2 regions of the Caballeronia sp. AZ10_KS36 genome follow, and region 1 is predicted to be linked to the other one. Evidence: predicted binding sites of a transcription regulator. Region 1 holds the regulator's gene; the other holds the start of a gene.

The links. Region 1 encodes LexA, which represses DNA repair genes until DNA is damaged. Its sites were predicted from a motif close to ACTGTATNNNNATACAGT; they were not measured.
Region 2: a site for LexA is predicted at 10,694-10,711, ahead of recA (recombinase RecA). Genes of this name have one in related genera too.

The regions. Positions count from the first base shown of each region.
Region 1 covers NZ_JALQDQ010000013.1:210,823-226,197, reverse strand. Annotated here, with positions in the region: gene NCR35_RS07765 (asparaginase) at 1-823, opposite strand, end outside; gene NCR35_RS07760 (CysB family HTH-type transcriptional regulator) at 857-1,783, opposite strand; gene NCR35_RS07755 (sulfate/molybdate ABC transporter ATP-binding protein) at 1,823-2,893, opposite strand; gene cysW (sulfate ABC transporter permease subunit CysW) at 2,909-3,811, opposite strand; gene cysT (sulfate ABC transporter permease subunit CysT) at 3,808-4,692, opposite strand; gene NCR35_RS07740 (sulfate ABC transporter substrate-binding protein) at 4,798-5,844, opposite strand; gene lexA (transcriptional repressor LexA) at 6,093-6,761, shown strand; gene NCR35_RS07730 (hypothetical protein) at 6,902-7,237, shown strand; gene NCR35_RS07725 (DUF2939 domain-containing protein) at 7,318-7,899, shown strand; gene NCR35_RS07720 (universal stress protein) at 7,928-8,437, opposite strand; gene nodI (nodulation factor ABC transporter ATP-binding protein NodI) at 8,734-9,687, shown strand; gene NCR35_RS07710 (ABC transporter permease) at 9,693-10,541, shown strand; gene gnd (phosphogluconate dehydrogenase (NAD(+)-dependent, decarboxylating)) at 10,596-11,597, opposite strand; gene tkt (transketolase) at 11,582-13,672, opposite strand; gene NCR35_RS07695 (NADP(H)-dependent aldo-keto reductase) at 14,009-15,061, opposite strand; gene NCR35_RS07690 (MFS transporter) at 15,264-15,375, shown strand, end outside.
Region 2 covers NZ_JALQDQ010000003.1:3,931-19,305, reverse strand. Annotated here, with positions in the region: gene NCR35_RS03695 (M48 family metalloprotease) at 1-312, opposite strand, end outside; gene NCR35_RS03690 (hypothetical protein) at 482-1,243, shown strand; gene moaC (cyclic pyranopterin monophosphate synthase MoaC) at 1,271-1,762, shown strand; gene NCR35_RS03680 (PglL family O-oligosaccharyltransferase) at 1,782-3,614, opposite strand; gene NCR35_RS03675 (pilin) at 3,752-4,345, opposite strand; gene NCR35_RS03670 (TerC family protein) at 4,467-5,165, opposite strand; gene sucD (succinate--CoA ligase subunit alpha) at 5,289-6,170, opposite strand; gene sucC (ADP-forming succinate--CoA ligase subunit beta) at 6,270-7,436, opposite strand; gene NCR35_RS03655 (DUF2889 domain-containing protein) at 7,569-8,195, opposite strand; gene recX (recombination regulator RecX) at 8,317-9,501, opposite strand; gene recA (recombinase RecA) at 9,521-10,591, opposite strand; gene NCR35_RS03640 (response regulator transcription factor) at 10,855-11,565, shown strand; gene NCR35_RS03635 (sensor histidine kinase) at 11,578-13,161, shown strand; gene NCR35_RS03630 (MFS transporter) at 13,389-15,047, shown strand; tRNA gene NCR35_RS03625 (tRNA-Met) at 15,144-15,220, shown strand.

The sequences.
Region 1 (15,375 bases):
CGCCCGCCTTCACCGCATCGCTTAGGGCTTCTGTGATGCTCTCGTGCATCGAACCATTGCCCGTCCCCGCGACGACGATTCCCTTCACGCCCGCCGCGACGAGCGCATCCACCGCGACGCCCGAAACGCCCGCATAGCTCGCGATTATTTCGACCATCGGCCAGTTCTCGGCCACGGCGAATTCGCTTGCCGTCGTATGCGGCTTCGTCACCGTACGCTGGAATTCCACGCGGCCGTCCTGCACGAAACCGAGCACGCCGGTTTCGGGCGAGCGAAAGGCATCGACGGCATACGTGCTCGTCTTCGTCACATCGCGGGCGCTGTGGATCTGGTTATTGAACGCGACAAGCACGCCCTGCCCTGCGGCATGCTTCGAAGCTGCGACCGTGACCGCGTTGAGCAGATTGAGCGGGCCATCGGCGGATAGCGCGGTCGATGGCCGCATCGCCGCGGTCAGCACGACAGGCTTCGTGGTCTTCACGGTCAAGTGCAGCAGATACGCCGTTTCTTCGAGCGTGTCCGTGCCATGCGTGATGACGATGCCGTCGATGTCGTCCTGCGCGGCGAGTTCGTTGATGCGCGCGGCGAGCGTCGTCCAGAGCGCCAGGCTCATGTCCTTGCTGTCGATGCCCGCGATCTGTTCGGCATGAATTCGCGCGACGGAGGCGAGCGCAGGCACGGCGTCGAGCAGCTTGTCGACGCCGACGACGCCCGCCTTATAACCGGCCGTGGACGCAGCATCGCCGGCCTGTCCGGCGATCGTGCCACCCGTTGCAAGGACGGCGATGCGAGGGGGAATGCGAGGGAGAGTCTGTGTGTTCATGCCGGCGATTGTAAATCAGCCGGCATGTGTGTTTCAGGCCGCTTCGCGCAGTTGCGCGGCGATCTGCGCTTCGTCGAGCTGCGGCGCGAACATTTCGATCAGCCGGTACGCATACGCGCGCAGGAACGCGCCCTTGCGCAAGCCCACGCGCGTGGTGCTGGCTTCGAACAGGTGCTGCGTATCGAGCGCGACGAGTTCGGTATCGCGCTTGGCGTCATAGGCCATCGCCGCGACAATGCCGATGCCCATGCCGAGTTCCACATACGTCTTGATCACGTCCGCGTCGATGGCGGTGAGCACGATGTCGGGCATCGCGCCCGCGCTCGCGAACGCCTGGTCGACGTGTGAACGCCCCGTGAAATCCTGATCGTAGGTGACGATCGGATATTCCGCGATCTGCTCCAGCGTGATGTCTTTACGCCCGACGAGCGGATGGTCCTTCGGCACCACCACCGTGTGATGCCACGAATAGCACGGAAACGTGACGATGTCGGGATAGCGGTCCAGTGCCTCGGTCGAGATGCCGATATCCGCCTCGCCGTTCACGATCATCTGCGCGATCTGTTGCGGACTGCCCTGCCGCAGCGCCAGATGCACCTTAGGAAATACTTCGGTGAACTGACGGATTACTTTTGGCAGCGCGTAACGGGCCTGCGTGTGCGTCGTGGCGACCACGAGATGCCCGTTGTCCTGATCCGCGAACTGGCGCGCCACGCGCCGCAGGTTCTCCGCATCGAGCAACATGCGCTCAATCAGCTGATGCACCTGCTTGCCCGGTTCGGTCAGCCCCGTGAGCCGCTTGCCGCGCCGGATGAAGATATCGACGCCCAGTTCGTCTTCGAGATCCTTGATCTGCTTGGACACGCCCGACTGCGACGTGTACAGCACGTTTGCTACTTCCGTCAGATTCATGTTCTGACGCACGGCCTCGCGCACGAAGCGCAGTTGCTGGAAGTTCATGGTTCGCCTCTCTTGTCTTGCTGCCGTTTTATGGATGTCTCATTGCGCCGGAAAGACGCGCAGCGCGCGCGGCACGGCGCGCACGCCATCGCCGATATCGAGCTTCAGCGAGCGCCATGCTTCCCGGTCCAGTTCCGCTTCGAGCACGCCGCCCGCGTCGCCTTCCAGTTCCACACGTACCGAGCCGCCGAGCGTCACCACGCGCCGCACGCCGACCACGATACCGTCGCGATGCGCGAGACCCGCGGCATCGTCGGCGCGGTACAGCGCGAGGTCGTGCGGCCGCACATAGGCGAGCGCGCGGCCGCTGAAGTGTGCTTGTGCGGCGATGGCTTGCGCCGCGCCATCCGCGACGAAGCCGCCCGCATCGACATGACCCTGAAGGCGATTGGCCGCGCCGAGGAATTCATACACGAACGATGTTTGCGGATGATCGTACACATCCTGCGGGCTGCCGACCTGCTCGACGCGGCCATGATTCATCACGACGATGCGATCCGCCACTTCGAGCGCTTCCTCCTGATCGTGCGTGACGAAGAGCGTGGAGATATGCAGATCGTCGTGCAGGCGGCGCAGCCAGCTTCGCAGTTCCTTGCGCACCTTCGCATCGAGCGCGCCGAACGGCTCGTCGAGCAACAGCACTTTCGGTTCGACAGCGAGTGCCCGTGCAAGCGCGATACGTTGCCGCTGCCCGCCCGAAAGCTCCGAAGGAAACCGCTGCGCGAGCCAGTCCAGTTGCACGAGCTTGAGCAATTCGTGCACTTTCTCGCGGATCACGGCTTCCGACGGACGCTCGCGGCGCGGCTTCACGCGCAGACCGAACGCCACGTTTTCGAACACCGTCATGTGCCGGAACAGCGCGTAATGCTGGAAGACGAAGCCCACTTGCCGGTCGCGCGCGCCCACTTGCGCGACGTCTTCGCCATTGAGCAGGACCTGACCGGCATCGGCATATTCGAGGCCCGCGATCACGCGCAGCAGCGTGGTCTTGCCGCATCCGGACGGCCCGAGCAGCGCGACGAGTTCGCCCGCCGGAAAGTCGAGCGTGACGTTGTCGAGCGCGGTGAAATCGCCGAAGCGCTTTTGCAGATTGCGAACGATGATGCTCATGATGTGTCCTTTGCCTTAGTTCTTGGCGCCTGCATCGGCGAGCGATTGCGACATGCGGCGTTCCGCGACGAGCTTGAGTCCGAGCGTCACGAGCGCAAGCAGCGCGAGCAGCGAGGCGACGGCGAACGCGGCCGAGAAGTTGTATTCGTTATAGAGGATCTCGACGTGCAGCGGCATGGTGTCGGTCTGTCCGCGAATGTGGCCCGATACCACCGATACCGCGCCGAACTCGCCCATTGCGCGTGCATTGCAGAGAATCACGCCATACAGCAGGCCCCACTTCACGTTCGGCAGCGTCACGCGGCGAAAGATCTGCCAGCCCGAAGCGCCCAGCACATGCGCGGCTTCTTCCTCGTCGTTGCCTTGCGCCTGCATCAGCGGAATCAATTCACGCGCGACGAACGGGAACGTCACGAAGATCGTCGCCAGCACGATGCCCGGCACCGCGAAGATGATCTGAACGTCGTGCGCCGCGAGCCACGGACCGAACCAGCCTTGCGCGCCGAACATCAGCACGTAGATGAGGCCGGAGATCACGGGGGAAACCGAGAACGGCAAGTCGATGAGCGTGGTCAAGAGCGCCTTGCCGCGAAAGTCGAACTTCGCGATCGCCCACGATGCCGCGAGGCCGAACACGACGTTGAGCGGCACGGCAATCGCCGCCGTCGTCAACGTGAGCTTGATGGCGGACCATGCGTCCGGGTCTTTCAGCGACTCGAAGTAATAGTCGATGCCCTTCGCGAACGCTTGCGCGAACACCGCGACGAGCGGCACCACGAGAAAGAGCGCGAGGAACAGGAGCGCGATGCCGGTGAGCAGCCAGCGCACCGCGCGCGGTTCCGTGACGGGATCGAGCGTGCGCGCATCACGCGGCGCAGCGGTGTTCATCGCGATGGCTTTGGTGTCAGATGTGCTCATGCGTGGCTCCCTTGCACCGATACCGCGTGCGCAGGAACAGCGCCCGTGCGGCTCGTGCGCCGTTGCAGGAACCATTGCAGCGTGTTGATGAGGAGCAGCATCAGGAACGACACGCACAGCATGACGACGGCGAGCGCAGTGGCGCCCGCATAGTCGTATTGTTCGAGCTTCGTGATGATGAGAAGCGACGTGATTTCCGACTTCATCGGCACATTGCCCGCGATGAAAATCACCGAGCCGTATTCGCCGAGTGCGCGCGCGAACGCCAGCGCAAAGCCGGTCAGAAGCGCCGGAAAGAGCGACGGCAGCACGACGCGGCGAAACGTCAGCCAGCGCGTCGCGCCGAGGCACGCGGCGGCTTCTTCCTGCTCGCGTTCGAAGTCTTCCAGCACCGGCTGCACCGTGCGCACGACGAACGGCAAGCCGATGAACGTCAGCGCCACCAGCACGCCGAGCGGCGTGAACGCGACCTTGATGCCGAGCGGCGCGAGATACTGCCCGATCCAGCCGTTGCCCGCATACACGGCCGCGAGCGAGATGCCCGCCACAGAAGTCGGCAGCGCGAACGGCAAATCGACGATGGCGTCCACGATGCGCTTCATCGGAAACGTGTAGCGCACGAGCACCCACGCGACGAGAAAGCCGAACACCGCGTTGATGAGCGCCCCGCCGAGCGCCGCGCCGAAGGTCAGCCGGTACGACGCCAGCACCCGCGGCGATGTCACCGCGCGGACGAACTGCGCCCAGTCGAGCGTCGCCGTCTTCGCGAACGTGGCGGCGAGGGGTATCAACACCACGAGGCTCAGATACGCGAGCGTGATGCCGAGCGTCAGGCCGAAGCCCGGTAGCGCGCTCGGCTTGCGCAAAGTGAAAGTCGTCATCCTTGCTTTCGTCCTGTTCCAGTGCGCCGGGGAGCGCGTGTCATCGAATGCTTGTGTGACCGGCGGCGTCATGGCGCGCCGCTTCGGTTTGCTTACGTTTTGCGCTTATTGCGGTTGATAGATCGAGTCGAACACGCCGCCATCGGCGAAATGCGTCTTCTGCGCCTTGGTCCAGCCGCCGAACGTGTCGTCGATGGTGTAGAGCTTGATCTTCGGGAACTGCTTCGTGAGGTCGGCCGGCACCTTGTCCGAGCGCGAACGATAGAAGTTGCGCGCGGCGATCTGCTGGCCTTCGTCGCTATACAGATACTTTAGATACGCCTCGGCGAGCTTGCGCGTGCCGTGCTTGTCGACGACCTTGTCCACCACCGCGACCGGCGGCTCGGCCAGAATGCTCACCGAAGGCACCACGATCTCGAACTTGTCCGGACCGAATTCCTTCAGCGACAAAAACGCCTCGTTTTCCCACGCGATCAGCACGTCGCCCTGGCCGCGCTGCACGAAGCTCGTCGTAGCGCCGCGCGCGCCGGAGTCGAGCACGCCCGCGTTCTTGTACAGCTTCGCGACGAAGTCCTTCGCGGTTTGCTCATTGCCGCCCGGCTTGTGCTGCGCGTAGGCCCACGCGGCGAGATAGTTCCAGCGCGCCCCGCCCGATGTTTTCGGGTTCGGCGTGACGATGGAGACGCCCGGCTTCGTGAGGTCGTCCCAGTCCTTGATGTGCTTCGGGTTGCCCTTGCGCACGAGGAACACGATCGTCGACGTGTACGGCGAGGCGTTATCCGGCAGGCGCTTCTGCCAGTCGGCGGCCACGAGCCCCTTGCCCGCGAGCGCGTCGATGTCGTAGGCGAGCGCGAGCGTGACGACGTCCGCCTGCAGGCCGTCGATGACCGCTCGCGCCTGTCCGCCCGAACCGCCGTGCGACTGCTTGAACGTGACGGTCTCGCCGGTTTCGGCCTTCCACTTCTTGGCGAATGCCTGATTGAAGTCCTGATACAGCTCGCGCGTCGGGTCGTACGACACATTCAGAAACGACGTCTGCGCGTGTGCTTGCGTGCTCATCGCCACAATCGCGCCGATGCCCGCCGCCGTCAGCGCAAGCGCCGTCAACGCTTTGCGTGCTTTGGTCCCCAATCCCGCTTTCGTGCTTTGCATTCCCCGTTCTCCGTCTTATCCAATTGACGGAATCAGTCTATCGGCGGGCCTATATGAACAGAAATAATCGTTTTTCAGTCTTTTATATCCAAAGCTGCTAAAGCCTGAGGCGCGCGCTCATGTGGCGTGGCACGTCGGCCCGTGTTGCGGTTTCGCGCGGAACTTAAAGTAATGCTTGAAAAGCGCGGAATACTGTATAAAAATACAGTCATCTGTTGATCCATACAGTGCACGAGAGGCCCGAGCCAGTGACCAGAACCTCAAAACTTACCGCGCGTCAGCAGCAGGTCTTCGAACTGCTCCAGCGCGCAATCGAGCGCACCGGCTTTCCGCCGACGCGCGCGGAGATTGCCGCTGAGCTGGGCTTTAGCTCCGCGAACTCTGCGGAAGAGCATCTGCGGGCACTGGCGCGCAAGGGCGTCATCGAACTGGCGGCGGGTTCGTCGCGCGGCATCCGGCTGATTGGCGACGCAGGCCGTTCAGAAGACGCCCCGCACCAGTTCACGTTGCCGCACGCGAGCATCATGCAGCTCTCGCTGCCGCTCGTGGGCCGTGTCGCAGCGGGCAGTCCCATCCTCGCGCAGGAGCATATTTCGCAGCATTACGCGTGCGATCCCGCGCTGTTCTCGAGCAAGCCCGACTACCTGTTGAAAGTGCGCGGCTTGTCGATGCGCGACGCCGGCATTCTGGATGGCGACCTGCTCGCCGTTCAAAAACGCACCGAGGCGAAGGACGGACAAATCGTCGTTGCGCGGCTCGGCGACGACGTCACGGTGAAGCGTTGGAAGCGACGTCCGGACGGCGTCGAACTCATCGCGGAGAACCCGGACTACGAGAACATTTTCGTACGGTCCGGCAGCGGAGACTTCGCGCTGGAAGGCATCGCAGTGGGCCTGATCCGCTCGGGCGAATTCTAGTCAGCGGCGGCAGCGCGCTTTCAAGCGTCGCTGAGCGCCTTTTCACGCCACGCACGACGCGGCGCGTTTCGAGTACATCAAGCACGGACGGCAGCCGCTCGCGGCATGCCGGGGTGCGTCCTATCGTCTGGAGAGTCATGATGGAACGTTTTGCCCGTTTGCTGCCCTTTCGCCGGTTCGGCCGTCTGCGTCATCTACGTGCGTTGATTCCTTGCGGCGCCGCTGCGCCTTCGCGAGCCGAAGCTGCGCCGGATCTCTTCGATTCCATGCCCGCGCTGCCGTCTCGCCAGCCTGCGTTCGCGCGCGTGTCGCTGACGCAGACGGTCCACGCGGAGCCGCCGCGGAGTGCTCCCGTGCGCGTCTATCGAAGCGAGTCGCGGCTGATCCTGGTCGGCAAGATCAGCGAAGTGTCGCGCATGATCGACCGCTGCATCGACGAAGAGCGCGCCGGTCTCACGGGCGGAACGGTGGCGTGAACTGGCGGCGGGTCGGGGAATTTGTCGTGCGTCGGCGTGGTCCATTCTGCATTGACCTTTGCTGAAGGCTTGACCGTCGCATGTCCCGCACCGCTCGTTTGGTTGTCGCCACGCTCGCCGCCGTATTGCTCGTGGCGGCGCTTGGCTTCGTCTACGCGTCGCCGTATATCGTGCTGGACCGCGTCAAGCGCGCCGCCGACGCGCGAGACGCCCAAACGGTCAACGACTACGTCGATTTCCCCGCGTTGCGCGCGAGCTTGAAGGATCAGATCGCCGCGCTGCTCACGCGGCGCATCGACGTGCAGAAGAGCGGCAACCCGCTCGCGATCATCGGCGCGATGATCGGCGCGGCGCTGGTCGGCCCGCTCGTGGATTCGTATGCGACGCCGGACGGAGTCGCCGCCATCCTGAACGGCATACCGCCGCGCGGCAATCCCGGCGAACGTCCGCCTGCGGCGGGCCGAGCCGATGCAAATGCGTCCGCGCCGGCGAGTGCGTCCAATCCGGCTCCGCAACCGCCGCAAACGACGGCCGGCTATCGCGGCATCAACACGTTCGTCGTGACGTACCAGCACGGCGCAGGCGATGCTCGTTATTCCGCCATCTTTCACCGCAGCGGGCTGGTGTCGTGGAAGCTCGTTGCTGTCGACCTCAACGGCTGACGCGCCTTCGCAATCCGTCGTCGAAAGCTCACGCGCCCGCTTCGGCCTTCGCCGGCTTCGCGGCATACGCAGCGGCATCTTCCGCTTCTGCCGATTCGCCTGCCTGACAGACGGCAACCAGAATGCTGCACGACACGCGATCGAGCAAAGGCGTGTTCCCCGCGCCCATCCACCAACGAGCGAGACCGCTCCGGCAGCGGTGCCCGACGACGACGAGATCGACCTTGAGGCTGTCGGCCAGCGCGGCGATTTCGTCGATCGGATGGCCAAACGCGAAGTGCCCCTGCGCTGACAAGCCGCGCTCGCGCAGCCACTCGACGCCTTCCTGCAGAATATCGCGCGCCGCTTCTTCGAAGCGCCCGCAGGCCATATCGGTCAGCAATCCGGCGCTCTGCGCAATGCTCGACCGCATGTCGACCACCGCGAGCACATGCGTTTCCGCGTTGAGGTCGAGCGCGAGATTCGCGCCCTGGCGCAGCGCCTTGCGGCCCTCTCTGGAACCGTCGTAGCACAGCAGAATCTTTCTGTAGCTTGTCATGATGCCTCCCTGCCGCAGCGCAGATTGACTGCGGCGTAACTTCATGATCCTGTGCAGCGCCAGACGTGGCAACGATGGAAAACGCTAACTTCACGCAATAGCGCGCCGCACCCGCGCAACGTTGGACTCATGACTAGCTGGCCGCGTGCCAGATTGCGTCGAAGCCCGTCGCACAAGGCTTCGCGGCTTTCGGCATGCTCGCACGACTCGCCCGGCGCACCGCTTCTGCCCGCGCAAGCGCCGCGCCGGTGCATTCGATTACACTAGCTCGCTGACCTTTCCCCGGCAGGAAACGCATGACACAGCGCACCACGCGCGAGCACGCGCCCGAATCGGCCGACGCGCCCGCCATCGAATTCAGCGAAGTCATCAAAAGCTACGGCGCGAAGAACGTCGTCGACGGCCTGTCGTTCGACGTGCGCCCCGGCGAATGCTTCGGCCTGCTCGGTCCGAACGGCGCGGGCAAGACGACGACGCTCAGGATGCTGCTCGGCATGACGTCGCCCGATCACGGAAACATTCGGCTCGTCGGCGAACCGGTGCCGTCGCGCGCGCGTTTCGCCCGCGAACGCGTCGGCGTCGTGCCGCAGTTCGACAATCTCGATCCCGACTTCAGCGTACGCGAGAACCTCGTCGTCTTCGGCCGCTACTTCGGCATCGCGGGCGCGCGCATGGACGCGCTCGTGCCGTCGCTGCTCGAGTTCGCGCGGCTCGAAAACAAGGCCGATGCGCGCGTCGGCGAATTGTCCGGCGGCATGAAGCGGCGGCTGACCTTGGCGCGCGCTCTGGTCAACGATCCCGACGTGCTGATCATGGACGAACCGACCACCGGTCTCGACCCGCAGGCGCGCCATTTGATCTGGGAGCGTCTGCGCTCGCTGCTCGCGCGCGGCAAGACCATGCTGCTCACGACGCATTTCATGGAGGAAGCCGAGCGCCTGTGCGACCGCGTCTGCGTGATCGAGGAAGGCCGGAAGATTGCCGAGGGCCGTCCGCGCGACCTGATCGCGTCGGTGATCGGCTCGGACGTGATCGAGATTTACGGCCCCGACCCGCAGGCGCTGGCCGCCGAACTGCAACCGCTCGTCGAGCGCATGGAAGTGAGCGGCGAGACGCTTTTTTGCTACGTCGACGACCCGCAAGCCGTGCACGCGCGCGTCAAGGGGCGCGAGGGCGTGCGTTATCTGCATCGACCGGCGAATCTGGAAGACGTTTTCTTGCGGCTGACCGGCCGCGAAATGGTGGATTAATCGCGATGGAAACCTTCGATCAGCCGCGCGTCGCAAGCAAAAAGCCCAGCGAGACGCACCCGCGCGACGCCGCGCCGCTCACCAACGCGCTGCCCGCGAACGCGACGCACTGGATGTCGGTCTGGCGGCGCAATTACCTCGTCTGGAAGAAGCTCGCGGTCGCCTCGATGATCGGCAACCTCGCCGACCCGATGATCTATCTGTTCGGCCTCGGGCTCGGTCTCGGGCTGATGGTCGGCCACGTCGAGGGCGTGTCGTATATCGCGTTTCTCGCCGCGGGCACGGTGGCCTCCAGCGTGATGATGTCCGCGAGCTTCGAAGCGATGTACTCCGGCTTCTCCCGCATGCATGTGCAGCGCACGTGGGAAGCGATCATGCACACGCCGCTCACGCTCGGCGATATCGTGCTTGGCGAAGTCGTGTGGGCCGCAAGCAAGTCGGTGCTCTCGGGCGTCGCGATCATGCTGGTCGCGGGCGCGCTCGGCTACGCCAGTTTTCCGTCGATGCTGCTCGCGCTGCCCGTCATCGTGTTGACCGGGCTGGCGTTCGCGAGCACCGCGATGATCGTCACCGCCATCGCGCCGAGCTACGACTTCTTCATGTTCTATCAGACGCTCGCGCTCACGCCGATGCTCCTGCTCTCCGGCGTCTTCTTTCCGGTCGCGCAACTGCCCGCGCTCGCGCAGCATGTGACGCAGGCGCTGCCGCTCGTACACGCCGTCGAACTGATCCGCCCCGCGATGCTCGGCCGCCCGCTCGACGGTTTCGCGCTGCACGCGGGCGTGCTGGCCGCTTATGCCGTGCTGCCGTTCTTCATCTGCGCGTGGCTGTTCCGCCGTCGCATGATGAAATGAAAAACGGCGATGGACCGTCGCGGTTCATCGCCGTCTAACCGGACGCTCAGCGCGTCACTTCGCCGGAAACTCCTTGTGGCCGCCGAAGCCGAAGCGCATCGCGGACAGCATGCGCTCGGGGAACAGATCGGCGTCGCGCGAGCGGAAGCGCGTGTACAGCGCCGCCGAGAGCACTTGCGCGGGCACGGCTTCCTCGATGGCCGCCTCGATCGTCCAGCGCCCTTCGCCGCTGTCCGCCACGATGGTCGAGAAGTGTTCGAGTCCGCCGTCGCTCGCGAGCGCGCCCGCCGTCAGGTCCAGCAGCCACGACGACACGACGCTGCCGCGCCGCCACACTTCCGCGATATCCGCGAGGTCGAGCGAATAGCGCTCGTTCTCGGGAAGGTCCGTCGATTCCTTGTGCTTCAGAATGTGGAAGCCTTCCGCATACGCCTGCATCAGCCCGTACTCGATGCCGTTGTGCACCATCTTCACGAAGTGCCCCGACCCGACCGGCCCGCAATACATGTAGCCGTTCTCGACGCGCGGATCGCGTCCTTCGCGCCCCGGCGTCGCGGGAATGTCGCCGCGTCCCGGCGCGAGCGTCGCGAAGATCGGATCGAGCCGGCGCACGACGGCCTCGTCGCCGCCGATCATCATGCAGTAGCCGCGCTCCAGTCCCCAGATGCCGCCCGAGGTGCCGACATCGACATAATGCACGCCCTGCTCCCTCAACTGCGCGGCGCGCCGAATGTCGTCCTTGTAGAAGCTGTTGCCGCCGTCGATCACCACATCGTCCGCTTGCAGGATTTTATGCAAATCCGAAAGCGTGTCTTCGGTGATCTTGCCGGCAGGCAGCATCAGCCAGATGACGCGCGGCGCGGCCAGCTTCGCCACGAGATCGCCCAGGTCCTTCGAGCCGGTCGCGCCTTCGCTCGCGAGCGCGTCGGTGGCTTGCGGATTGTGGTCGTAGACGACGCAATCGTGTCCGTCGCGCATCAGGCGGCGGCCGATGTTGCCGCCCATGCGCCCTAGCCCTACGATGCCGATCTGCATGTCGATCACTCCCCGGCCGATTTGACGCGCTCGATCTGCTTCTTCGCCGCTTCGTAGACGCCTTCGAGCGTGAAGCCGAACTTCGTCTTCAGCGCCTTCAGCGGCGCCGACGCGCCGAACGTGTGCATCACGATGGTCGCGCCGAAGCGCCCCACGTAGCGGTCCCAGCCGAGCGTCGCGGCCTGCTCGACGGCCACGCGCGCATGCACGTCGGGCGGCAGCACCGAGTCCTTGTACGCGTCGTCCTGCTTTTCGAAGATGTCCCACGACGGCATGGACACGACGCGCGCCGCGATCCCCTCGCTCGTGAGCTTCTCCCATGCCTCGACGCACAACGACACTTCGCTGCCGGTCGCGAGCAGCAGCACTTCCGGCTTCTTGCCGCCTTCGGCATCCGCGAGCACGTAAGCTCCGCGCCGCACGCCTTCAGCCGACCCGAACTTGGTGCGGTCGAACGTCGGCAGCGGCTGACGCGTGACGACGATGCACGAGGGCTCCTTCGAGAACGACAGCGCCACGCGCCACGCCTCGCTCACTTCGTTCGCATCGGCCGGACGCAGCGTGCAGAGTCCCGGCACGCCGCGCAGCGAAGCCAGCTGCTCGATCGGCTGATGCGTCGGGCCGTCCTCGCCCACGCCGATGGAATCGTGCGTGAACACGTAGATCACCGGCACTTCCATGATCGCGGAGAGCCGGATCGGCGGCTTCATGTAGTCGCTGAAAATCAGGAACGTGGACGCGAACGGCCGCATGTTCGAGAGCGCGAGGCCGTTGGCAACCGAGCCCATGCCGTGCTCGCGAATGCCGAAGTGCAGATTGCGCCCGGCGTAGTTGTCATGCTCGAAGCTGCCCGCGCCTTCGAACTTGAGATTCGTCTTCGTCGATGGCGCAAGGTCCGCCGCGCCGCCGATCATCCACGGAATGCGCTTCGCGATGGCGTTGAGCACCTTGCCCGACGATTCGCGCGTCGCCATGCCCTTCGCGTCCGCCTCGAACGTCGGAATGTCGGCGTCCCAGTCGTCGGGGAGCTTCGATTCCAGCATCTGCCACAGCTGTTTCGCCAGATCCGGGTCCTGCTTCTCGTAGTCGTCGAAGCGTTGCTTCCACTCCGCATGCGCCGCCTTGCCGCGCGCGCCCATGCCTTCGGCGAAGTGCTGCATGACGCCATCGGGGACGAGGAACTGCGCGTCTTCCGGCCAGCCGTAGAACTTCTTCGCGAGCTTGATTTCCTCGTCGCCGAGCGCCTCGCCGTGGGCCGCCGCCGTGTCCTGCTTGTTCGGCGCGCCCCAGCCGATGATGCTCTTCACGACGATCAGCGTCGGCTTGTCGGTCGACGCCTTGGCTTCCTTGAGCGCGGCTTCGAGCGCGTTGGCGTCGTTGGCGTCGTCGACGTGCAGCGTGTTCCAGTTGTAGCCGCGAAAGCGCGATTCCACGTCGTCGCTGTATGCGAGGTCGGTGTGGCCTTCGATCGTCACGCGGTTGCTGTCGTAGATCCAGATGAGGTTGGACAGCTTCAGATGCCCGGCGATCGACGCCGCCTCGTGCGAGATGCCTTCCATCATGTCGCCGTCGCCGCACAGCGCGTACACGCGGTAATCGAAGAGCGGCGCGCCCGACTTGTTGAAGTGCGCCTCCTTCCAGCGCGCGGCCATCGCCATGCCGACGCTGTTGCCCAAGCCCTGGCCGAGCGGCCCGGTCGTGGTCTCGACGCCGGTGGTCATGCGAAATTCAGGGTGGCCGGGCGTCTTGCTGTCGAGCTGGCGGAACTGCTTGATATCGTCGAGCGACACGGCCGGCTTGCCGGTCGGCTTGCCGCTTTCGTCCACTTCCTTGACGCCCGCGAGGTGCAGCAGCGAATACAGCAGCATCGACGCGTGCCCGACCGACAGCACGAAGCGGTCGCGGTTCGGCCAGAGCGGCGCGTCGGGGTCGTAGCGCAAATGGTATTGCCAGAGGTGGAACGCGACGGGGGCAAGCGCCATCGGTGTGCCGGGGTGGCCGGAATTGGCCTTCTGCACGGCGTCCATCGACAGCGTGCGGATCGTGTCGATCGTGAGGCGATCCAGATCTTGGGACTGCGGCGTTGCTTGAGACATGAGCGACGACTCCTTTCGCGAAGAGCGCGCTGAGGCACGACGGGCGCCTCAGCGGCAACCAGGACCATCGAGCAAGCGCAGTGCCTTGCTACAGGCACCGCGCCCGGGTGTGAGCGGCCGCGCGCAGCCGTTTGATGCTGGCGCGGCGGCTTTCGGCAGGACGCGAACGCGCTACGTTCAGATGCGCATTCGGTGTTTCAGCCGGGCGACGCGATGCAACGAAGGCGCATCGCCCGGATAATGCATGCGGCTTCTGAGCCGCGAAAGCGCCGGAACGTCAATGCTGACACATTCGCGGCGCGGCGGCCCGAATCATGTCATGAGTCATAACACGACTCAGGGCGCTGGGTTCGGCTGGCGCTCGTGCAGCGCTTCGATCTCGGCCAGAATCTCGTCGGACAGTTCGATTTCCACGCTCGCGATATTCTCCTGCAACTGCGCCATCGACGTCGCGCCGATGAGCGTGCTCGTCGTGAAAGGCCGCGTGTTGACGAACGCGAGCGCGAGCTGCGTCGGGTTCAGACCGTGGCGCTTCGCCAGTTCGACGTAAGACGACGTCGCGGCGATCGCTTGCGGCTTGCTGTAACGCTGGAAGCGCTCGAAGAGCGTGATGCGCGCGCCGGCCGGACGCGCCCCGCCCTCGTACTTGCCCGAGAGCCAGCCGAACGCGAGCGGCGAGTACGCGAGCAGACCGATGCCTTCCTTGTGCGTGAATTCGGACAAGCCCAGTTCGTAGGTGCGGTTCACGAGGCTGTACGGATTCTGAATGCTGACGATGCGCGGCAGCCCGGCCTTCTCCGCTGCGCGCAGGAACTGCGACACGCCCCACGGCGTTTCGTTCGACACGCCGACATAGCGAATCTTTCCTGCCTTGACGAGATCGCCGAGCGCGGCGAGGGTTTCTTCGATCGGCACCGTGTATTCGTCGTCGATGTACGGATACGCCGAACGGCCGAAGGTCATCGTGCTGCGGTCCGGCCAGTGCAGCTGGTACAGATCGACGTAATCCGTTTGCAGGCGCTTGAGGCTGCTGTCGATCGCCTCGTTGATGTTCTTGCGGTCGAACTGGTTGCCCGCGCCGCGAATGTGACGCGGATTGTGCGGCTGGCGCGCGGGCCCGGCGATCTTGGTCGCGAGCACGATATCGCCGCGTTTGCCCGCGTTCTTCGCGAGCCACGTGCCGATGTATTCCTCGGTGCGGCCCTGCGTTTCGGGGCGCGGCGGGACCGGGTACATTTCGGCGGCGTCGATCAGGTTCACGCCTTGCGCAAGCGCATAGTCGATTTGCTCGTGCGCCTCGCTCTCGGTGTTCTGCTCGCCCCAGGTCATGGTGCCGAGCCCGATGAGGCTCACGTCGACGCCCGAATCGCCCAGTTTCCGATACTTCATCGCTCAGTTCCTTTTTGTTGACGCCTGCTGGCGCGGTTCCACGGCGGCATTGCCGACAACCGCAGAAGCTACCATAGGCGCGCGAGGTCTGCTCCGCCGATAGAATGCAAGGCTTAGCGATGCAGCCAAACCGGTTCCGGAGCTTGCAGTTCGCTTGATGTGGCTTACCGATAACGTCTTCCAACGACAAACCACGCAGCCGATGTCATCCTCCACGACGCCCAGCCAGTCCGACGACGCGAAGCCCGGTTCGTCGCTGATCGTTTCCCTCGTCGCCGCGACTTTCTTCATGGAGAACCTGGACGGCACGATCA
Region 2 (15,375 bases), on a different contig from region 1:
ATCGCGCACGGCGAAGAGTTCGAAGTCCGGACGATAGCCGCCGAGGTACTGCGTCGCGGCGGCGGCGGAGAGCTTCGATGCGATGGAGTCGAGGTAATCGCGGATCAGCCAGTCATCGAGGTAGTCGGGATCGGCGCGGACTTCGCGCATCATCCGCTCGCCGAGCTTGCGCTCCGCCTGAGGCGAGAGCGTGCCGCCGGAGCCGTCGCCCAGATCCGGCAGTTGCACGGACGACAGCGGCGCGCGCAGGCCCGCCATCGCGCCCGGCCGATTGGCGAAGCGGCTTTCGGCTCCGCCGTAGACGCCGAAGATGCCGTCAGCGACGGTGTTGGGTGGTGTGCTGGCGGTGGAGGTTGTGGGGGGCTGCGAGGTTGCGTTCGCCGCGTTGGTTGCATTCCCGGCATTCGGCCGGTTCGTCGCGTTTGTTGGGTAGGTTGCGTTTGTTGCGTTCGCGCGGCTTTCCCCATTTGTTCCATTTGCCGTGGCTGCCGTGGTCACTGCGTTCGCCACGCTTGCTCGGGCCGTTGCGTTCGTCGTGTTCGTCGTGTTCGTCGCGTTGGTCGCGGTTGTCGCCTTGGTCGCAGTGGCTGTATTGATCGCGTTGGTCGTGGTGGTCGCGTTGGTCGTGGTTGTCGCGCTCGTCGCGGTTGTCGCTGCTCTACTGGTGGCAAAGCTTGCCGCCTTGACCGAGGTCGTCGATGTCGTCGCGGCTGTCCCGTTGGCCGCGTTGATTGCGTTCGCCGCTTTTCCACCGTTGGCCGCGCTCGTCGCGTTCATCCCGATCGCGTTGGTCGTGGTTGTCGCGCTCGTCGCGGTTGTCGCTGCTCCACTGGTGGCAAAGCTTGCCGCCTTGACCGAGGTCGTCGATGTTGTCGCGGCTGTCCCGTTGGCCGCGTTGATTGCGTTCGCGGCTTTTCCACCGTTGGCCGCGCTCGTCGCGTTCGTCCCGGTCGTCCCGGTCGCGAGATTCGTCCCGTTCATCGCCTTCGCCGCGCTCGCCTCATTCCCCCCACGACCCGCGCTCGCGCCGGCCTGCGCCGCAGCGAACGGCGGCATGGCGAGACTGAGGCACAAGGCGAACACGAGCCCGCGGCTCGGACGATTCAAGAGCATGGCGCGAAGCCGGAGCGTCGCCGGCGGTCAGCGTGAGGACGGAAACGCGCTTATCGTATCAAGTGTTGCGCGGGCGGCGGTACGTATGGACACGGCTTCGCGCCGATTTCGCCGCGGACCCCGCTGGTAAGATAAGCGCCCACTGCAAGGAGACGCTATGTCCGGACTCACACATTTCGATGCCGCCGGCGAGGCGCACATGGTTGATGTCGGCGGCAAGAACGAGACGCGGCGCATCGCGGTGGCGCGCGGCTCCATCGTCATGCGCGACGACACGCTCGCGCTGATCCGCGAAGGACGCGCGAAAAAGGGCGATGTGCTCGGCGTCGCGCGCATCGCCGCCATCCAGGGCGCGAAGCGCACCGCCGATCTGATCCCGCTGTGTCATCCGCTTGCCCTGACGCGCGTGGCCGTCGAGTTTTCCGTCGATGACGCGCTGCCCGGCGTGCATTGCGAAGTGCGCGTCGAGACCGTGGGGCGCACGGGCGTCGAGATGGAGGCGCTCACCGCCGTGCAAGTCGGCCTGCTGACCATCTACGACATGTGCAAGGCCGTGGATCGCGGCATGACCATCACGAACGTGCGCGTGATGGAAAAGCATGGCGGGAAGTCGGGCGACTGGGTGGCGGACTCGCAGCCATCCGCCTGAACCGCGCCCGAGCCGGCGCTTATTCGTCGGCGTCGTCGTCCGTGGGGGAATCGGTGCCCTCCGGCGACCCATACCGCTTGACCAGATCCGCCTTGAAACCCGCCAACGGTGCACCGATTTCATCGACGGTCCGATACACCGACGCGAGCTGCGTCGGCCAGTCATGGAGTTGCGTCGCGAAGATTTGCAGACGCGCCATCGTATCCATTGCCTCACTACGCTGACCCGCGAGCGCCTGCAACACCGCGTAACGGCGCAACACCGTCTCGCCGGGCAGCAACGCGATGGCCTGCCGATGCGCCGCCAGCTTCGCTTCGATGTCCTGCGCGTTCATCGGCAGCAGCGTCGCCGCGCCATACTCGCCCCACGCGCCGAACAGGAACGACGGATCGTCGCGATACTGCTCCGCGGGCCGCGAGCCGTAGTACAGCACCTCGGCGCGGTTGTAGTCGCGCATCGTCGGATAGAGCGCGATCAGACCCGCCGCGACGAGAAAGACATAGACGCCATACGACACCGGCCGCGCCACGAGCCGCAACGGCCGCGTCTCCAGAAGACCGATCACGAGCATCGCGGGCATCAGAAAGAACATGTACTGCTGCGGATATTCGACGAGCGCGTGCATCATCAGCACGCCCAGCAGCGAGAGCGCAAACACGCGCGCTGGCGTGTGCGGCGCCCGCAGCACGCGAATCAGCCACAAGACGATGCCCGCCACCAGCACCGCCACACCGAGCAGCCCGGTCTTCGCCAACAGGTCGATGAAGATATCGTGCGCGTTGTTCGCAATCTCGACGCCGCCGAGCTCGCGCACCATGTCGAACTGGTAACGCGGAAACTCGCCCCAGCCGACGCCGAGCAGCGGATGCGTCTTGAACATCGTCCAGCCGTACTTCCACAACGCGAGACGCGGCGCGATCTGATTGGCGTCCTGCATGCGCTCCGCCGCCGACTGCGCGAGGTCTAGTTGATAGCGCACGTTCACCCAGCGCACCACGGCATTGACCGCCACGAACAGCACGGCAAGCACGAACGGCACGACCCAAGCGCGGACGTCACGCGCCTCGCGTCCATCGCGCTCTTTGCTTCCGATCGGGCCGTCGAGGTCGTCGGCCGCGCCGGGGCGTCGGCGAATGAAGGCCATCCAGAATCCGGCGACGACGATCACCGCCGTTTGCAGCCACGGTCCGCGCGACACGGTGAGCGCAAGCCCGAACGAAAGCACCGCCGACACCACGAGCCAGATCACCACCGGCATGCGGCGCGTCTGCACAAGATACATCGCCCCTGCCAGGCCGAACGCGATGACGGTCGCGAGATGGTTCGCCTGCGCCATGTTGCCAAAGAGCCGCCGTTCCGTCGCGACGTTGTAAGCCACGACGAACGGCGCGAACCGGGCTTCCATGTGGAACAACTGCACGGTTTGGCAGAACACCGCGAAGAGGCCGCCCGCCAGCAACGCGGCAGCGCCGATGCGCAACGCCTTCTCCGACAACCCCGCGCGCACCAGCCCGAACCCCGTATGCACGGCCACGAACGATGCGAGCAGATAGGCGCCGCCGAGCCAGTTCATCGAAGGCTGCGCGACCGGCAGCAGCACCGTCTGCGCCACCAGCACGATGCCGAACGCGAGCGGCATCAGCGCCACCACCGGCGACGCGAACGGCACGCGCGGCTCCGAAACGCGCACGAGTATGGCGACTGTGGCTCCGAGCGCGAGATACAAGGCCAACGCGCTGTATTCGGCGTAGAACGTCGGGATCGGATACGTGTGGTTGACGACGCCGAACGGAATCGTCAACGCAAGACACAGAACGGCAAAGCAAAGGTAGCGCGCGAATTGGGAAGGCATGAGGGGCTGGGAACGTCGGGAACCGGCGCACTATACAAAACTTTGCGTCCGCTGTGCGCCGCGCACCTGCAAATGCTACGAAATCCACCGGTTCCCGCGCGGCGCTCATGCCTTCTTCTTCACCGCGTGCGATTCGCTCAGGCGCGGCACTCGGGCGGCGCAAGATTGGCCGGCAGGGTCGCGGCTTGCGTGGGCGCAGGTCCCGCGCCCGGCGCAGGCAGCGACGAAGCCGCTTTGCCTGCCGCGAAGCATTCCCACGTGATCGTGCCCGCCTGCACCGAGCCGCGCGTCAGCGCGACGCGGGCCGTCGGCGTCTCGGCGTTATCGGGCGCGGAAGGCACGAGCACGAGCGTATTCGATCCGGCCGGCGCGACGCGCGTCGTATAGGCGATCGTGATCTGCCCGCTGTCGCTGTCGACGTGGATGGACTCGATGTTGCGCGTGCCCGGCGGCGACGCATACGCGCTCGCCAGATCCGCGCCGCTCGCGGCGTTCTCGGCCACCGCGAGCCGCGCCGATGCCGCGAGCGACATGCCCTCGCCCACGCGGCTACGCGACAGATAGTCCTGATACGCGGGAATCGCGTAAGCCGCGACCACGCCGACGATCGCCAGCACGATCATCAACTCGATCAGCGTAAAACCGCGCGCGCCGGCCTGCGCGCCTTTCAGCCATGCACCGAAGCCGTCGCCCTCGCGCGACGCCTTTACATCCAAAGCCATGCTCGTCATTGCCACTCCCTGAAAGACACGAAGCGTCGGCCGCGACATGCGAACCGAACGCTTCGATGGTAGGGAGAGCGCGACGGCCGCGACAGTCGGCCATTCGGCTAACGCCCGCGTACGTGGGGAGTCAGCCTGTGCTCGCGAGCGCGCGGCGCTTCATCAGCCAGCCCGCCGCGATCACGAGCGCTGCGCCCGCGAGGCGCGCGGCATACCCCGCCGCTTCGGTGTTGAGCGCGGGCCAGCGGTCGATGAACGGATCGTCGATGATGAGTCCGCCCGCGATCCATCCAAGCAAGCCCGCGCCGAGCAGCACGACGATCGGGAAGCGGTCGAGCAGCTTCAGCACCAGCGTGCTCCCCCACACGATCAGCGGAATGCTCACGACGAGCCCAAAAATGACGAGCACGAAGCGGTGCTGCGGGTCCGCGGTCTCGGCCGCACCCGCAATCGCGATTACGTTGTCGAGACTCATCACCGCGTCGGCGACGATGATCGTCTTGACGGCCGCCCAGAGCTTGTCCGACGAACCGATGTCGGGCTCGTCGTGGCCGGGTTGCAGGAGCTTCATGCCGATCCACAGAAGCAGCAAGCCCCCAAGGAATTTGAGGAACGGGATATCGAGCAGAAAGACCGCGAACGCGATCAGCACGACGCGCAAAACTATAGCGCCGAGTGTGCCGAGCACGATGCCGCGCGTGCGCTGCGTGGCGGGAAGATCGCGGCACGCGAGCGCGATCACGACGGCGTTGTCGCCCCCGAGCAGAATGTCGATGACGATGATTTGCAGAACCGCGCCCCAATGGAGCGTCGAGAAAAATTCGAGCATGGGCAGAACGAGCTGTGACCGGAAACAAAAAAGCGAGGAAGCCAACGCTCCCTCGCTTTTTATTCGCCTTAACGAAAGGATTCAGTAAGAGTACCAAACCCTCGCGTTACGCGCCCGACTGCCTTAGATCACCGACTTCAGCAGGCGGCCCATCTCGGACGGGTTCTTCGTGACCTTGATGCCGCACGCGTCCATGATTTCGAGCTTGGCGTCCGCCGTGTCCGCGCCGCCCGAGATCAGCGCGCCAGCGTGGCCCATGCGCTTGCCCGGAGGCGCCGTCACGCCCGCGATGAAGCCGACGACCGGCTTCTTCATGTTGTCCTTGATCCAGTAAGCGGCGTTCGCTTCGTCCGGACCGCCGATCTCGCCGATCATGATGACGGCGTCCGTTTCCGGATCGTCGTTGAACATCTTCATCACGTCGATGTGCTTGAGACCGTTGATCGGATCGCCGCCGATGCCGACCGCCGACGACTGGCCGAGGCCGAGCGCCGTCAGTTGGCCGACCGCTTCGTACGTCAGCGTGCCCGAACGCGACACCACGCCGATGCGGCCCTTGCGGTGAATGTGGCCCGGCATGATGCCGATCTTCAGTTCGTCCGGCGTGATGGTGCCGGGGCAGTTCGGTCCGAGCAGCAGCGTCTTGCGATTTTCGCGGCGCATGCGGTCCTTGATTTCGAGCATGTCGCGAACCGGAATGCCTTCCGTGATGCAGATGGCGAGATCGAGATCGGCCTCGACGGCTTCCCAGATCGCGGCGGCTGCGCCCGCGGGCGGCACGTAGATGACCGAAACGGTCGCGCCGGTTTCGGCCTTTGCTTCCTTGACGGACGCGTAGATGGGAATGCCTTCGAAGTCTTCGCCGGCCTTCTTCGGGTTCACGCCCGCAACGTACGCTTCACGGCCGTTCGCGTATTCGCGGCACGCGCGCGTGTGGAACTGGCCGGTCTTGCCGGTGATGCCCTGCGTGATGACCTTCGTGTCTTTGTTGATCAGAATCGACATGTAGTGACCTCTGTTCGTTTGGCGTCGCCAAAGCAGTTGCCTTGCGCCGCCATTCGTATCTGGTGGAACGCTCTCTTAGGCTCGGTAAGCGAAGCGCGCTTACTTGCCTTCGGCAGCCGCGACGACCTTCTGCGCGGCTTCTTCCATGCTGTCGGCCGAAATGATCGGCAGTCCCGACTCCGCCAGCATTTTCTTGCCGAGGTCTTCGTTGGTGCCCTTCATGCGCACGACGAGCGGCACCTTCAGGTCCACGGCCTTCGATGCCGCGATCACGCCTTCCGCGATCACGTCGCAGCGCATGATGCCGCCGAAGATGTTGACGAGAATGGCCTTCAGGTTCGGGTTCTTCAGCATCAGCTTGAAGGCTTCCGTGACCTTTTCGGTCGTCGCGCCGCCGCCGACGTCGAGGAAGTTCGCCGGTTCGCCGCCGAACAGCTTGATGGTGTCCATCGTCGCCATCGCGAGACCCGCGCCGTTCACGAGACAGCCGATGTTGCCGTCGAGCGAGATATACGCGAGGTCGAACTTCGACGCTTCGACTTCAGCCGGATCTTCTTCGTCCAGATCGCGATACGCGACGATTTCCGGGTGACGGAAGAGCGCGTTCGAATCGAAGTTGAACTTGGCGTCGAGCGCGATCACCTTGCCGTCGCCGGTCACGATCAGCGGGTTGATTTCGGCGAGCGATGCGTCGGTTTCGTAGAACGCCTTGTACAGGCCCTGCAGGATCGCGCGTGCTTGCGGGATCGATGCGTCCGGAATGCCGATCTTGCGCGCGAGGTCGTCCGCGTCCTTGTCTTGCAGGCCGGTCGACGGCTCGACGGCGAACTTGTGCAGCAGTTCGGGCGTCTTTTCCGCGACTTCCTCGATGTCCATGCCGCCTTCGCTCGACGCCATCACGACGATCTTCTGCGAAACGCGGTCCAGCACGAGGCCGACGTACAGTTCCTTCTTGATGTCCGCGCCTTCTTCGATCAGGAGGCGGTTGACCTTCTGGCCTTCCGGACCGGTCTGGTGCGTGACGAGCTGCATGCCGAGGATCTGATTCGCGTACTCGCGAACCTGCTCGATCGACTTCGCGACCTTCACGCCGCCGCCCTTGCCACGGCCGCCCGCGTGAATCTGCGCCTTGACGACCCAGACCGGGCCGCCCAGCTCTTCCGCGGCCTTGACCGCATCATCCACCGAGAACACGGGTTTGCCGCGCGGGACCGCGACGCCGAATTTCCGCAGGATTTCCTTACCCTGGTACTCGTGAATCTTCATGCGTGATTCCTTCAGTCTGAGAGTTGGAGTGAACTTCTTCGATTTCGAATTGCTTGAACCGCTGATTGTTTGATTCTTGTCCGGTTGCCGGGGGCGTTCCGCGTCGCGCACGAGAGCGTGTCTGCGAGCGTGTCAGGTGTCCGGCCTTTCGCGTTCCGCCTCGCGACGATCTTCCGCCCGCGATGGCTCATGGCCGAACCAGCGCGGATAGTATTCGCGCACGGCGGGGCCGTCGAAGCGCAGCGCGTGGCAGCGGCCGAGCTGGAACGGCGGCTGGACGGACGTCGACTCCGGTCCGCCTTGCGCGAATGGACTGCCGCTCTCGATGGACCAGACTTCGCCGGAGAACGCCTGGATGGCCGCGGTCGGCAACACGGCGCACAGCTCGGTGAGATGCGTGCAACCTGCCGTTCCGCGCAGGCGCGCGCCGGCTTCGCGACGGAAATTCTTGAGCAGATTGAGTCCGATGAGCGCCCGATACGCCGAATTCGACTCGGCGCACAACGCCGCATAAGGCGCCCACTCGGAGGACGCCTCGGCGTCGACGATGGTGAGCTTGCGGTCGATGGTGATGCGCAGCCAGAGTTCATGGATCGGCAGGCCTTGCGGCCGGACGCCCGCCGCGAGCGGAAAGTCGCGGGGCTTGTCATCGGTTAGACAGGCTTCGATGTCCCACAGGCCGTCGTCCCGCTCGAACGCTTCCAGCCGAATCGCGCGACGATGGCGCAACTGTCGGGAAACGGGCGGAGAAAGAGGCATGGGACCAAAGCCGGAACGGGGAAACCGTTGAATTTTAGCATAGCGAGTATTTGGGGCCGTGCATGCGCCTGATGATTGGCGGATGCCGGCGCACGGCGCGTCGCGAGGGGCGCGAGGTACGTCACTCGTCGCTTGGCTCGTCGATCCAGTCTTCGTCGCCGCCCTTCAGTATTTTTCCGATGGTGCTGGCCGAAAAACCGCGCGCTGCAAGAAAGCGGGCTTGTTTTGCACCCTCGGCGGGTGTCTCGGGCACGACGCCGTATTTCTTCTCCCACACGGCCTGGGCGCGGGCGGTTTCGGTTTGCGCGAGCTTGTCCGCCGTTTCGCCGATCAACGACTCGCCCACCGCGTGCCGCTTCAGTTCGTTGATGATCCGGCTGCCGCCCATGCGCGGCGCCCGCCGATGAACGACGCTCTCCACAAAACGCTCGTTGGACAGCCAGCCGTCGCGTTCCAGGCTGTCGAGCGTGTTTTCGAGCGAGTCGGCTTCTTGCACGTACGGACGCAGTTTGCGCGACAGCTCCGCGCGGCTGTATTCGCGGCGCGAGAGGTAGGCCAATGCGCGGCCTTTCAGTGAGCGTTGAGGCCGTCTTGGGTTGTTCGCGTCCGGTGCCTTGCGCGGTCGTTCGGTCGAGCGGCTGTAGGTCGGGTCGGATGGTGGTTCGGGCGCGCACTGCTCGAATGGCTCGAACGGATCGGCGTCTTCGAAGGGATTCGAGAAAGGATCGGCGCTGTCGTCCGGTAAGCGCGCTTCATTCGACGGCTTGGGCGGCGCGTCGAATTTTTGGACCGGTTGCGTCGTAGCCTGAGCGAGAAGCGAACGTGCCTGCGCGAGACGCGCGGCGCGGTCGGAGTCTTGCGCCGGCAATGCCGGATGTGCGGCGCGTGGGGGCTCACCTGAACCGCGTTCGCGTTTAGCGCGGGCGGTCTTTAGCGATTTTCCGGCTGAGCGAGGCGAGTCGGCTGGCCCGAGTGCTTCCGGTGCTGCTGAACGCTCGTGTTCGTTCGGCCGTTCTTCGGCCGCTTCAGAAACACCACGCGCCGACGCGAATGGCTTCGCGCCAGCGCGTGACGTCGTACTCCGGGTCGACCAGCGCGATTTGCTCGATGCCGCGCGCCGGTCGCTACTGCGCTCGTACTGGTCGGTGCCATCGGCATGATCGGCGGACTCACCGACGCTGCGCGCAGACGACTCGCACGCAGCATCGTCGCCCGACTCACCGGCGCCGGCGCCGTCAGACCGGCTCGCACGGCCCCGCCGAAATTCGGCGCTGCCAGCCTTCGATCCGAACCGGCGCTTGAACATCGACCGTGCGGCGCGACGCTTATTCGTCGTCCGCTACTGCTGCGCCCGCGGCGACGCCATCTGCCAGCGCCGCCACACCCAGCGATTCGCGGATCTTGTTCTCGATCTCGCGCGCGATGTCCGGGTTCTCGCGCAGGAATTCCCGCGCGTTGTCCTTGCCCTGACCGATGCGATCGCCGTTATAGCTGTACCACGCGCCCGCCTTGTCGACGAGCTTGGCCTGCACCCCGAGGTCGATGATTTCGCCCTGACGCGAAATGCCTTCGCCGTACAGAATGTCGAAGATAGCTTCGCGGAACGGCGGCGACACCTTGTTCTTCACCACCTTGACGCGCGTTTCGTTGCCGATCACTTCGTCGTTCTTCTTGATGGACCCGATACGGCGAATGTCCAGACGCACCGACGAATAGAACTTCAGCGCGTTGCCGCCCGTGGTGGTTTCCGGGTTGCCGAACATCACGCCGATCTTCATGCGGATCTGGTTGATGAAGATAACGAGGCAGTTCGTGCGCTTGATGGTGCCGGTGAGCTTGCGCAGCGCCTGCGACATCAGGCGAGCTTGCAGACCCGGCAGCGAGTCGCCCATTTCGCCTTCGATTTCCGCCTTCGGCACGAGCGCCGCGACGGAGTCGATCACGATCATGTCGATGGAACCCGAGCGCACCAGTGCGTCCGCGATTTCCAGCGCCTGCTCGCCCGTGTCCGGCTGAGAGATCAGCAGTTCCTGCACGTTCACGCCGAGCTTTTGCGCGTATTGCACGTCGAGCGCGTGTTCCGCGTCGATGAATGCCGCCGTGCCGCCGATCTTCTGCATTTCGGCGATCACCTGCAGGGTGAGCGTGGTCTTACCCGACGATTCCGGACCGTAGATCTCGACGACGCGGCCGCGCGGCAGGCCGCCCACGCCGAGCGCGATATCCAGTCCGAGCGAGCCGGTGGACACGACCTGAATGTCTTCGACCGCCTCGCCCGCGCCGAGCCGCATGATCGACCCTTTGCCGAATTGCTTTTCGATCTGCGAGAGCGCGGCAGCGAGGGCCTTGCTCTTTTCCGCAGTCATGCCAGCCGGGCCTTTCTTGCTTTCTTCCATGAATCGTCCTTTGCTATGATGAACGGCGTCTGAGGCTTGTGCGTACGGGCTCTTGATGCGGATTCCGCATACTTTCACCCCGCTTTTCGCACAGATGCAGACACTGTATAAAAAAACAGTAGTTTTTGCAAGCCCGATTGCGGCGGCGTGGCTTTTTTCCACGTCGCCCGAACCGCGCAAAAACCGCACACCACCCTGGAGACCGCCGCGCCGGGCGAAATGCGGTGCCGGCAATGCGCAACCGCGCATCAGGCGCACAGACGATGCGAATCCTCATTGCCGAAGACGACAGCATACTCGCGGACGGCCTCGTCCGATCACTCCGCCAATCGGGATACGCCGTCGACCATGTGAAGCATGGCGTCGAGGCGGACACCGCGCTGACGCTTCAACCGTTCGACCTCTTGATCCTCGATCTCGGGCTGCCGCTCATGCCCGGTCTCGAAGTGCTGCGCCGGCTGCGCGCGCGCAATTCGCAGATGCCCGTGCTGATCCTGACCGCCGCCGACAGCGTCGATGAGCGCGTGAAGGGCCTCGATCTCGGCGCGGACGACTATATGGCGAAGCCCTTCGCGCTCAACGAACTGGAGGCGCGCGTGCGCGCGCTCACGCGGCGCGGCGCGGGCGGCGGGCCGACGGTCGTCAAGCACGGTTCGCTGTCGTTCGATCAGGTGGGACGCATCGCGCATATCGGCGATCAGGTGATCGACTTGTCGGCGCGCGAGTTGGGCGTGCTCGAAGTGCTGCTGCAGCGGACCGGGCGGCTGGTGTCGAAGGAACAGCTCGTCAATCACCTGTGCGAATGGGGCGAAGAAGTCAGCAACAACGCGATCGAGGTCTACGTCCACCGGCTGCGCAAGAAGATCGAGCCGAGCGGCGCGCGCATCATCACCGTGCGCGGGCTCGGCTACACGCTCGAAAAAGCGTCGAACGGCGCGTCGGCAAGCGCGCCGATGCCGCCGAGCCATCACTAAGCCGGGCCACGCATGGCCTCGCCCGTTTCCAGCGAACGCGCAGACGAGCCGCCGCGCACGCCTTCTACATCTAACGCAGCCACCGCCGACTCCGACGCGCTGCGCGACGCGCGCTACGCCAATCCCTTCGCCCCGCCGGACGAGCTGGAGCCGGACAGCGCGACGCATCCGCGTTCCCTCTTCGGCGAAATTCTCGACTGGATGCTCGCGCCGCTTCTGCTGCTCTGGCCGATGAGCATCGCGGTGACCTATCTGGTCGCGAAGTCGATTGCGAACGGGCCGTTCGACCGCGCGCTCGAAGCGGATGCCTATGTCATCGCGCGTCAGATTCAGCCGGTCAACGGCGTCGCGGAACTCCGGCTGCCCGACGCGACGCGCGATTTCCTGCGCGCGGACAACGTCGACAGTGTGTTCTTTCAGGTGCTGGGCACGCGTGGCGAACTGGTCGGCGGCGACCGCGACATGCCCTTGCCGCACGAAGACGACCGGCCGCAGCCGGGCATCGTGGAGTTTCGGGACGACGTGCTGCGCGGCAACGATATTCGCGTCGCCTATACGACCGTGGACCTTCCCGCACTCGACGCCCCGAATGCGCAGCCGGTGCTCGTGCAAGTGGCCGAGACGCTCGACAAGCGAAGCCAGCTCGCCAACGACATCATCAAGGGCGTGATTCTGCCGCAGTTCGTGATCTTGCCGCTCGCCATCGTGCTCGTCTGGTTCGGGCTGTCGCGCGGACTCGCGCCGCTGCATGCGCTGCAATCGAATATCCGCGCTCGCCGCCCCGACGATCTCTCGCCGCTCGAAGCGGGCCGCGCGCCGCCGGAAATCGCGCCGCTCGTCGCGTCGTTCAACGATCTGCTCACGCGGCTCGAACAGAACATGGAGTTCCAGAAGCGCTTCATCGCCGATGCTGCGCATCAGATGAAAACGCCGCTCGCCGGCCTGCGCATGCAGGCAGAACTGGCGCTGCGGCAGGACGTGTCGAACGAAGTGCAGCGTTCGCTCGAACAGATCGCGACGAGTTCGGAACACGCCGCGCGGCTCGTCACGCAACTGCTCGCACTGGCCCGCGCCGAGAATCGCGCGAACGGGCAGATCTTCTCGCACGTCGAGTTGACGGACCTCGCGCGCCTCGCCGTGCGCGACTGGGTGCAGGCCGCGCTCGCCAAGCGCATGGACATCGGGTACGAGGAGCCGCCGTATCCGGTCGAAGTGGAAGGCAACGCGGTGATGTTGCGCGAGATGCTCTCCAATCTGATCGACAACGCGATCCGCTACACGCCGACCGGCGGGCGCATCACGGTGCGCGTGCGGGCCGACGAGACGAATCTCGATCTCGTGCATCTCGAAGTGGAAGACACCGGCCTCGGCATTCCGCCGGCCGAGCGCGAGCGCGTGGTGGAGCGGTTCTATCGCATTCTCGGCCGCGAAGGCGATGGAAGCGGCCTCGGACTCGCCATCGTCAAGGAGATCGCGACGATCCACGGCGGCACGCTCGCCATCGAGGACCACGTCTATCAGGAAGCGCCGAGGCTTGCCGGGACGCTGGTACGCGTCAGCTTGCAGCGGGTTTATCCTGCCCGGGACAAACCCTGAGCGAGCACTCGGAAGCTCGCGCGCAACTCGGCGCGATACGAGCAATTTGTTTGTCGATCCCGGCGCGTTGCCGGCGATTTACAAGAAGATCATTAGTCTGTTCACACGGAGGCCCCGAATAGACCGAGTCAGAACGCCGTAAGTTTTCGTTCCAATAATCCTTGCACCGGCGCCGCGCTTGCGGCCCGATGGAATCGGGATAGACGGAAAACCTAAGGAGACGATTCATGGCAACGGTCGAAGGGCGCATTTCGCACGCGCCGATGACGAACGAGGAGCGGAAGGTCATCTTCGCCTCGTCGCTCGGCACGGTGTTCGAGTGGTACGACTTTTATCTCGCGGGCTCGCTCGCGATCTACATCAGCAAGACGTTCTTCTCGGGCGTCAACCCGACGGCCGGCTTCATCTTCACCTTGCTCGGCTTCGCGGCGGGCTTCGCGGTGCGTCCGTTCGGCGCGATCGTGTTCGGGCGGCTCGGCGACATGGTCGGCCGCAAGTACACGTTCCTGGTGACGATCGTCATCATGGGTCTCTCGACGTTCCTGATCGGCTTTTTGCCGGGCTACGCGACCATTGGCATCGCCGCGCCGATCATCTTCATCGCGATGCGCCTCTTGCAAGGGCTCGCGCTCGGCGGCGAATATGGCGGCGCCGCGACGTACGTGGCCGAGCACGCGCCCGCGAACAAGCGCGGCGCGTGGACCGCGTGGATTCAGACGACCGCGACGCTCGGCCTCTTCATCTCGCTGGTGGTGATTCTGGCCGTGCGCACGGCGACCGGCGAAGAGCAGTTCGGCGCTTGGGCGTGGCGCGTGCCCTTCCTCGTGTCGATCCTGCTGCTCGCCGTCTCGGTCTGGATTCGCATGAAACTGCACGAATCGCCGGTGTTCGAGCGCATCAAGTCCGAGGGCAAGACTTCGAAGGCGCCCCTCACGGAAGCGTTCGGCGAGTGGAAGAACCTGAAGATCGTGCTGCTCGCGCTCTTCGGTCTGACGGCGGGCCAGGCGGTCGTGTGGTACACGGGCCAGTTCTACTCGCTCTTCTTCCTCACGCAGACGCTGAAGGTGGACGGCACGAGCGCGAACATCATGGTGGCGATCGCGCTTCTCATCGGCACGCCGTTCTTCGTGTTCTTCGGTTCGCTGTCGGATCGCATCGGGCGCAAGCCGATCATCATGGCGGGCTGCCTGATCGCGGCGCTGACCTTCTTCCCGCTCTTCAAGGCGCTCGCGCACTACACGAACCCGACGCTCGAAGCCGCGACGCAGAAGTCGCCGATCACCGTGATCGCCAATCCGGACGAGTGCTCGTTCCAGTTCAATCCGGTGGGCACGTCGAAGTTCACGTCGTCGTGCGACATTGCGAAGAGCGCGCTGTCGAAGGCCGGCCTGAACTATCAGAACGTGGCCGCGCCCGCCGGCACGCTGGCGCAGATCAAGGTCGGCGAGACGGTGGTGAATACGTATGACGGCAAGGCCGCCGATGCGAAGGCGCAAGGCGCGGCGTTCGACAAGACGCTCGCCGGCACGCTGAAGAGCGCGGGCTATCCGGCGAAGGCCGATCCGGCACTCATCAACTGGCCGATGGCGATCGTGATTCTGACCATCCTCGTGATCTTCGTGACGATGGTGTATGGCCCGATCGCGGCGATGCTCGTCGAGATGTTCCCGGCGCGGATTCGCTATACGTCGATGTCGCTGCCGTATCACATCGGCAATGGCTGGTTCGGCGGCTTTCTGCCCGCGACGGCCTTCGCGATCGTGGCGGCGCGCGGCGACATCTACTCGGGGCTGTGGTACCCGGTGGTGATTGCGCTCGCGACGTTCGTGATCGGCATGTTGTTCGTGAAGGACACGCGCAAGTCGAACGTGTATCACGAGGATTGATGGCGAAAGTTTAGTCGGCCCTGCCGCCGTTTCAGGAAAAACGCGCGGCAGGGCTTGACAGGCGTTTCAACCGCCGCCATAATCTCGGCTTCTTTCGGCGAATTAGCTCAGTCGGTTAGAGCGACGGAATCATAATCCGCAGGTCCGGGGTTCGAGTCCCTGATTCGCCACCAGTTGCAAGAAAAAGCCGCTGTTCCGCAAGGACAGCGGCTTTTTTGTCGTCTGCGAGTCGTTCGCCTTGCCCGTCCTCTCTCGATCGCCACCCTGATCTGGCACGAAATGTTAGTCACCGTACATTCATACAATTCGCCCGGCGCGATACTCTGTT